2 regions of the Metabacillus sp. cB07 genome follow, and region 2 is predicted to be linked to the other one. Evidence: riboswitches for the same ligand, from Rfam matches in the RefSeq annotation. Region 2 holds a riboswitch; the other holds the start of a gene.
The links. A riboswitch is a leader RNA that binds a small molecule or an ion and turns the genes downstream of it on or off. The one in region 2 is predicted to bind thiamine pyrophosphate.
Positions count from the first base shown of each region.

Region 1 (4,420 bases), 1.9 Mb from region 2:
TCACCTCTGTACCCCGATTTAATCCAAACTCTCTTGCATATTCAGGCTTGACCTGACGGCTCAAAATCAAATCCCTGACCATTTCGCCTGTTTTAGGCGCAAGCAGAATGCCGTTCCGGTAATGTCCTGTTGCGGCATAAAGATTTTTCATGCCTTCATGCTTAAAAATGTATGGTTTCGCATCTCGCGCTGCCGGTCTCAGTCCGGCCCAGGCTTTTTGAAAAACACTCTTTTTCATGCACGGCATAATGGAAACAGCCTTCTCCATCAAAGAAGCCATCCCTTGTATTGTAGACTCTGCCCTCCAATTCCCCTCCTCCATCGTCGCACCGATGACGATGCTCCCGTCAGACTTCGGAACAAGGTAACAGCTGTCATGAAAAACGGTTGACTCTAAACGGAAACCATCCGGCATGACTGATAGACATTCGCCTTTAACAGGGTGAACAGGAACTGAGATGCCTAATTCCTCAAACAGCTGGCCGCTCCATGTCCCGCCAGTAATGACAAGAGCTTCACAAAAATGAATCTCTCCTGCAGCGGAAATCTCATAATGCGAAGGCTCTGCGCGCATGCGTCCGGCTGCAGCTCCTTCAAATATGGTTCCTCCGTTTATCTGTACCGCCCTTGCCAGCGCCCGGCAAAGAGCGGGAGGGGAAACCTGGCCGTCTTTTGCAATGAACAGTCCTCCTTGCAGATACTCTGTCAGGTTCTTTTCTTTCTTCAGGACAGACTCCCTTGAGAGCCACTCAACATCCGGTTCATTCAAGGCTCTGTCTTTTAGGGAAACAGCTTCCTCAGCCGTCATGGCAAGTTTGAGCATCCCATTATAAACGAGCTGAATGTCTATGCCTGTTTCTTCAAGCAATTCGGCTGCAAGCACGGGATAAAGAGCCCCGCTCTCTTCTGCAAAACGGAAAAACGCATCTGCTTTTTCCGTTTCTGTATGAGCACCAAGCATGCCTGCTGCAGCGGAAGATGCCCCGCAGCCAATCTTTCCTTTTTCAAATATGGCTACTTTACGGCCTGCCTTTGACAGAAAATAGGCAGACATCAGGCCGATGACTCCTCCCCCGACGATGCCGGCATCATAGAATGTCTTCATCAGCCGTTCCTCCTTTCAGCTTTCGTGCAAGCTCTTTTGCCGCATCCACAGGTTTGTCTGCTGAAAACACGTAGGACATGACCGCTGCTCCTGCGACTTTCAGCTTTTTCAGTTCCGGCAGCACATCAGGAGCGACTCCTCCAATTGCATAGACAGGGATGGATACAGATTCGCAAATTGTTTGAAGAAATGAAATTCCTTTCGGCTCAAGGCCGTTTTTTGAATCTGTCTGAAATACATGTCCGGCAATCAGCCAGTCTGCCCCATCCTTCTCCCGATCTATTGCCTCTTTTACTGAATGAACCGAACATCCTGCGCCGAGGTAAGGGTAGTGCTCTTTAACAAACTTTACAGGCAGCCCATGTGCCGGAAGCTGCACTTTTGCCAGTCCCGAGCGCACGGCCGCATCCACCCTGCCGTTCATGATCAGCTTTGATTTTGGAACACCCTTGCGCGCAAGAATCTCCACAAGTTCCGCCAGTTCGCCGGCTGACCTGTCTTTTTCTCTTATATGGATGGCATCCGCATATCTATGTACGTCTGCGAGGATTGAAATCAGCGAATCTGAAGAATGCTTTCCATCCGTTACAAGGTGCAGCTTCATTTTTGCAGCTGCAGAGAATCTGCACGGCCCCACGCTTCAAGGTTTTCAGCCATATCCCAAAAGCGGTATTCATACATAGAGCTGATCAGAAAATGTTCTTTCATCATCATCCGCTCATGAGCGCTTGCTTTTTCAGCCAGCTCATCAAAACGGTTCACCTGTTCAAGAACAAGCTCTTTAAACCAGTCGCCATGGTAGGTCTCAATCCATTTTTCATAAACGGCATCTCCTGGCTTGCAGTCCTTCAGGCGCTCTCCTACTTCGTAATAAAGCCAGTAGCAAGGCAGCAGAGCAGCTATGATTTCACCAAGATTTCCAGTCGCGACCGCGCGGTACATATGAGATGTATAAGCATAAGCTGTAGGCGCCGGCTTAAATTCCGCGCGTTCTTTCTCTGTTATCCCGAGCATTTTTGAAAACTGCTGATGAAGGGAAAGTTCTGCCTCATAGGTCCCCTGAGAATGAACGGACATTCTGAACGTTGTATGCAGATCAGGAGCCACGGCACCGGCAAACGCCTGCACTTTGGCAAAATGAGTCAAGTAATAGGAATCCTGCATCACATAAAATTTGAACTTTTCTTTTGACAGCGTCCCGTCACCGATTCCTTTAACAAAAGGATGGTGAAAGCTCCCTTCCCACCATTCATTTGCGTACTCCCTGCATTCTTTTGAAAATTGCATGACGTATCCTCCTTTTCTTTTTAAACAGCAAAAAACCACTTTTCGCATAGAAAAGTGGTGTATGAAATAGACCCTTACACCACTTCCCTACGCTGGTGTTAACCAGATCAGGTTCTGAGGGTCTCGGAGTCACACTCCGATCTCAGCCCTTATGAAGGGCTCCCCTAGCGGTTCATCGTATAAAATTTTCTGAATGTTTTACATGCCCATCATACCACGATAAAAATATCTTTCAAGGCTTTTGCAGGAAATTTCTGCTTAATTTTTGTGAAACTCAAGCTCCTGCCTCAGTTCATCGATATATTCGGATGATCCCGTTAAAATCAGCAGATCTCCCCGTTTCAGCTCCGTATCGCCGTGAGGAACAATCGACTCATTCTCCCGGAAGATCCGGACAAAAATGACGTCTCCGGTAAACGGGAAGCTTCTGAGAACCATTCCATCATAGCGTCTGTTGTTCATTTTGATTTGATAAAGGGCAGATTCGCTGTGCGTCAGGATTTTCATGATGCCCGGCGCTTCGATCAGGGCTCTGAGCAGGGTTTTGGTCGAGAGCAGAACAGAGAACACGTCAATGTTCTTTGCTTTCAGCTGCTCATCAAGCAGAGGCGAAGCAATACTTGCAATGACCCTTTCGACCTCAAGCTCTTTTGCCATCAGGGCAATTTCCGCATTCGCATCCTCATCGCCAGTTGCTGCAATAAGGATGTCCGAATCAAATACACCTTTATCCTGAAGCGTCTCAATCGAATAATCGTCCAGCTCTTCAATTTGAAAAAGAGATTCGGCAATCTGCTGTTCGTTTTTATCAACATGCGTATGATAGATGATTGTTTCATACAGATTCGGATTCAGTTCTCTCGTTACCGGAAGCGTCATTTGATTGGCTCCTATGAAAGCAACCTTCAGCTTTTTCTTTGAACCGAGTTTTTCAGGGAAAAGCTTTTTAAATCCAATCGGCGTAAAGATGCTTGTCAGAACGGCCGTCAGAATGAGAGCTCCGGACATCTGCGAGTCAATGACATTGACACGTTCTCCAATCGTCGCTGCGGCGATAACAAGCGACAGAGTGGATGTGAGCAAAAAACCGGCAGCAAGAGTCGTTTTCGTATCGTACCATCTTTTCAAAAGGTAAATCGGCACAATTTTTGAAATGAGAAGCGCTATAAATAAGAGCGGAATCAGCATCAGGATTTTAGGGTCCTTAAAAAGCGACCAAATATCAAGGTCCACTCCAACCATGACAAAGAAAATCGGGATCAGAAATCCGTACCCGAACGAGTCCATCTTCTGAACCATTTCTTTATTCGGGGAAAGAAGAGATACGAGCACGCCTGCTAAAAAGGCACCGAGAATGTTTTCTGCACCAATCGTTTCTGAAAGCGCAACAAGAACAATAATGAGTGTGAAAACAGCTCTTGTCCCAATTTGAATCGTGCCTTTAGAGAGCGTTTCAATAAAGGATCTGCTCTGAAAGGTTTTGCCTATAAAGTAAAGGGCGACACCAGCTCCGAACAAAATGAGCATCAGCCACATATTCGTATTTTCCCCGCCGTAAATGGAAGCAAAAACTGCAAGCAGAATCATTGTCACCAAGTCCGCAATGACGGCGACAAGAAGGATAATCTGCCCGATGTTCGACTTCATGATGCCTGCATCCTTAAGCGTCGGCACGACCACACCGAGTGAAATGGTCGAGATGATCAGCGTCATCAGGAATGCATTTTCTATAAATCCGATCAGGACAAACAGATAAGAGAGCAGCAGGGAAAGAATAAAGATGCCGGCAAATACGAGTAAAGAGACCACGAATGTATTCGGCGCCTCTTTTCCGGATGGCAGCACCTCTTTCTTCCTGCCGCCGATAAACGCTGTGAAATCAATTTCAAGACCGCTCAGAAACATGAGAAAAATAAATCCGAGCATAGACAGAGTTTCAAGCCACATATCCTGCTGAACAAGGTCAAACCCGCTTTTGCCGATCACAATCCCGATAATAATTTCTGCTACAACGACCGGCATCACCTT
Region 1 is NZ_CP069296.1:1,031,260-1,035,679, reverse strand. It holds gene thiO (glycine oxidase ThiO) at 1-1,105, opposite strand, end outside; gene JOJ89_RS05155 (thiamine phosphate synthase) at 1,089-1,709, opposite strand; gene tenA (thiaminase II) at 1,706-2,392, opposite strand; TPP riboswitch at 2,460-2,568, opposite strand; gene JOJ89_RS05145 (monovalent cation:proton antiporter family protein) at 2,651-4,420, opposite strand, start outside.
Region 1: it holds a riboswitch for thiamine pyrophosphate, as region 2 does, so the genes downstream of both, tenA (thiaminase II) here and thiT (energy-coupled thiamine transporter ThiT) in region 2, are expected to answer to the same signal.

Region 2 (4,420 bases):
TTGTCGGGTTTGCGGGATTTGGTCCGGCCAGGTCTCAGGAATACGGCTATGACGGCGAATTATACGCCATCTATCTTCTGAAAGAAGCACAAGGCGCAGGTGTTGGTAAGAGCCTGGTTCGTGCGGCAGCAGAGGATCTGATGAACCTGAACTATCAATCAATGATGCTGTGGGTGATGAATGCCAACCCGTCGAAGGGGTTCTATGAACGGTACTCTCCCGAAAAAGTGGGAGAGGATACGTACGCGATTGAAGGCACCGATCATCCGGAGACAGCATTCGGCTGGAATCTGAAGGAATTGACAGCGCGGCTGAATACATAATGAGAGAGGGAAATACATTGAAAACCGTGTTAATACTTGGAGGCACACAGTTTTTTGGGAAGAGGCTTGTTCATAAACTGCTTGAAAACGGAGTGGTTGTGACGGTCGCGACAAGAGGCAGAACCCGGGATGATTTTGGAGACGGGGTCGAGCGTCTTGTCATTGACCGGGAAAAGAAAGAATCAATGACGAGAGCTTTTGAAGGAAGGCAATGGGACGCTGTCTATGATCAATCCTGTTTCTCGCCGCTCGAAGCCCAAACGGCTTATGAAGCGCTTGAGGGTAAAATAGGCCATTATATCTTTACATCAACAATGGCCGTCTATGAATTCGGCAAAGAACGAAAGGAAACGGATTTTAACCCGCTTTCGTTCGAACCGACGTTTAAAGACCGCAAAGAATATGGGGGAATGACCGGCTATCGGGAGGCAAAGCGCGGTGCCGAAGCTTATTTGTTCCAGAATGCAAAAGTGCCGGTGGCAGCTGTCAGGCCTGCTCTGGTCATCGGTACCGATGATTACACCGAGCGTTTCCTTTTTCATGTAGACAAAGTGAAAAGGGAAGAGTCCATTGGGGCGAAAAATGACAATGTTTCTTTCAGCTTCACTTCATCTGAAGACGCTGCAGGTTTTCTTTTACATATAGGAAAAGAAAAGCTGACAGGAGCGTATAATATAGCGTTTGAAGACAATCTCTCCCTGAGAGAACTGATCGGCAAGATTGAGAGTGCTGCAGACAAAACCGCAGTCATTACTGAGGAAGTGTCAAAAGAAAATGCTTCCCCGTACGGTCTTCCGGGTGACTGGACGCTGGATGTGACAAAAGCACAAATGACAGGATATTCTTTTGGGGACATGAACGAGTATGTTGAGAGTTTAATAGAAAAGCTGCTGTAAACTCTCGCGGGAGTCTCTGTGAAGGCAGAGACTCTTAATAAGCCTCTGTAGCTCTAGAAGGGAAGAGCGCCGGAAAACAGTAGAACCGGGTCGCAAGGCAAAGGTTTCAGAAGCACCGAAAAGCAACTATGCTGAGGCAGGTGAAATTCCTGCCGGTGAAAATCCGTAGGGAAGCGTGTTCCCCTTAGCCTATGCTTACGAAAGGAGTGCGGGTTCGAATCCCGCCAGAGGCATTAAAAAGACCCGGCAGACATCTGCCGGGTTCTGCTTTTTGTTAAAGGAATTATAAAAAATAAAAGGCTGTTGATAACATAACAAAGTTATCAACGGCAAGCTCCAGCGCCTAGATCCTCTGTCAGAACAAATCCCTCAAAAAAGGCGGGAACCGGACTTTTCCGCCGGATTCTTATCTGCCTATCGGAGCGGGCCTTGGCGCTTGCACTTTTGTTCAGATTTGCTGGTTAAAAACCGCTGCAAAATAAGCAAAAACAAATGCGAGCGGAAATGAAAAAACAACCGACCATCCTCTGACAGGGCCATCTTCGCCGCTGATCCGCAGCGCTTCAAAGTAGCCATACAGAAAATGAAAGATGGATAGAAAAAAGGCAAACAGCATGAGTGAGTATGTGAGATTCATTTCATGGCCTCCAATAGGAAATCTATTACTACTAATACATGCTGAAAAAGAAGAGATTATGATAAAAAGCACCGGATTTCCGGTGCTTTTCTCTATTTTCTATTTATGATCAGCGCTTTTGATGTCAGCAGCATCAGCACAAGAATGATCGTACAGATGATAAATGTCGGAATCATGTAGGATGCGTTGTACCCTGCTGAATAGAGGAGCACCGGCTGATCTCCTGCAAACTCAGCGAAAAAGACAGCGCCAGCGAGTGTGTGGGCTGCAAATCTCAGGAAGCTTCCAAGGAAAGCGGCAAGTGTGACATAAAGAATCAGGCGCCATTTGTTTAAAGAATGGAGAGAGTTCTGAATTTGCTTATAAAAAATACCTCCGGCACCAACCGCTGTAAAGGCGACAAAGTAATCCAGAAAACCCTGTACAGGATGGACAATGGTCGTATAGCCCATGACCGTCTGCAGCAGGCCGAGGAGAAAGCCTGTCAGCAGTCCGCCTTTTAGACCGTGGCGAAATCCCATGATCAGTACGGGCACCATTGCAAGTGAAATCGATCCTCCCTGCGGCATTTTGCCGATAAAGCTTGTCGCTAAATCTAAAAGAAAGGCAATTGCAGCAAGAATCGCTGCTTCCAATAAAAAAACCAGGCGCTTATTTGTTTGCATGATTTTACCCCTTTTCGGCATTCGACCGGGGCCTTTTCTCCATAGAAAAAAGCAATGCGGGGAATGTCGGATGGTTTCCACGCACTGCTTTGGTTGGGTTATCACTTGAATCCATCGCCACATCCCTACGTAAGCTTTAACTTAACAGGTTCAACGGGTCAGAACATAACGTTCACTCTCAGCCGGCGGCTCCCCAAGTGGTCAAATGCGATATATGATTTAGACACTACTATACAGGAAACTGCAAAATTCGACAAGCCTAAATTCTATTTTTTTTCAGAAAATAGCGGAAAGTATTTTTCCTTTCTTTACAAGTCTTGTAAAACTTGCTATAGTTTCCATGAATCTTATAGAAGCAGGGGAGCTGAGTGAACTCGGCTGAGAGGATACTGATTCTTGTATCGACCCTTTAACCTGATCTGGGTAATGCCAGCGGAGGGATACAGGAAAAGAGTCTATTTTCCATGAACTTTGCGAATGCTTAAGGCTGCCCTAACCGGCAGCCTTTTTTTGCATTTTCTAAGAGATTCACAGAAAGAAAGGGAGGAATTCATGATGTCCAGTGTAAACCTTGCGTTTCAAGTACTGCCGAAATCAGCACACGGAAATACATACGAGATTGTCGACAAAGCCATTGAAGTTGTGCAGCAGTCAGGTGTCAAATATGAAGTCGGCGCGATGGAGACCGTTATGGAGGGGGAACTCAATCATCTGCTTGAAATTGTCAAGCAGGCTCAGGATGCCTGTATCGGGGCAGGTGCAAGTGAAGTGATGACGCACATCAAAATTCATTACCGCCCTGCTGAAGGAGTAACGATGGATGAAAAACTCCAAAAATATCGCTGAATCTATATCAGGAATAGCGCTGCCTGCAGCCGTTCTTGCCGTTTTTCTTCTACTCTGGGAGATGGCAGTCGTGCTTTTTCGAATTGAGAAGTGGATCCTGCCAAAACCTACAGACATTTTCATCACCCTGTTTGAAATGAGAGGAACGCTCGGAGTGCACGTTCTGCAGACGCTTACTGAAGCTGTTCTCGGCCTCCTGATAGCAGCAGCTGCCGGAGTGGCCATTGCCATTTTAATTGACCTTTCCCTCTGGATCAGAAAAGCGGTTGAACCGCTCCTTGTCCTTTCACAGACCGTTCCAATTATTGCACTGGCACCTCTGCTGATTATCTGGTTTGGATTCGGGATCTTGCCGAAGGTCATCGTAACAGCACTTGTCTGCTTTTTTCCGATAGCCATTAATCTTGCAGACGGATTCAGTCAGGCAGACAGGGATATGATCAAACTGATGAAGACCATGGGAGCGAATAAACGTCAGCTCTTCTTGAAGGTGAAGATTCCTGCTTCCATGCCGTATTTTTTCTCAGGGCTCAAGATAGCCGGAACATACAGTGTAATGGGAGCGGTTATCGGAGAATGGCTGGGAGCGAGTCAAGGCCTTGGAATTATCCTTACTAGATCCTCTCAATCTTTTTTAACAGAAAAGGTATTTGCCATCATTATCGTCATTGTTGCTTTAAGTCTGGTTATTTTTGCAGTCATTGAATTGCTGGCAAGAGCGGCGATGCCCTGGAAGTACAAAGCGAATAAACACAACTGACATGGAGGAATACGATGAAAAAACTGCGGAGAATGCTCGTCATATTATTCAGCACATCCATCCTTTTAACAGGATGCGCTCCTGCTGAGAATGCCTCAAGTGAAGAAGCAAAAAAAGTGAAGGTCATGCTGGACTGGTTTCCGAATACAAATCATACGGGCATTTATGCAGCAATTGAAAAAGGGTTCTATAAAGAAGCGGGTCTTGAAGTTGAGATAGTAGAACCTGGCGAGGGAGTCAGCGCAGATCAAATTGTTGCATCGGGCGAGGTCGATTTTGCGGTCAGCCACCAG
Region 2 is NZ_CP069296.1:3,294,537-3,298,956, reverse strand. It holds gene JOJ89_RS16980 (GNAT family N-acetyltransferase) at 1-323, shown strand, start outside; gene JOJ89_RS16975 (NAD-dependent epimerase/dehydratase family protein) at 350-1,219, shown strand; gene JOJ89_RS16970 (hypothetical protein) at 1,668-1,856, opposite strand; gene thiT (energy-coupled thiamine transporter ThiT) at 1,949-2,521, opposite strand; TPP riboswitch at 2,627-2,727, opposite strand; TPP riboswitch at 2,869-2,980, shown strand; gene JOJ89_RS16960 (thiamine-binding protein) at 3,074-3,367, shown strand; gene JOJ89_RS16955 (ABC transporter permease) at 3,342-4,127, shown strand; gene JOJ89_RS16950 (ABC transporter substrate-binding protein) at 4,142-4,420, shown strand, end outside.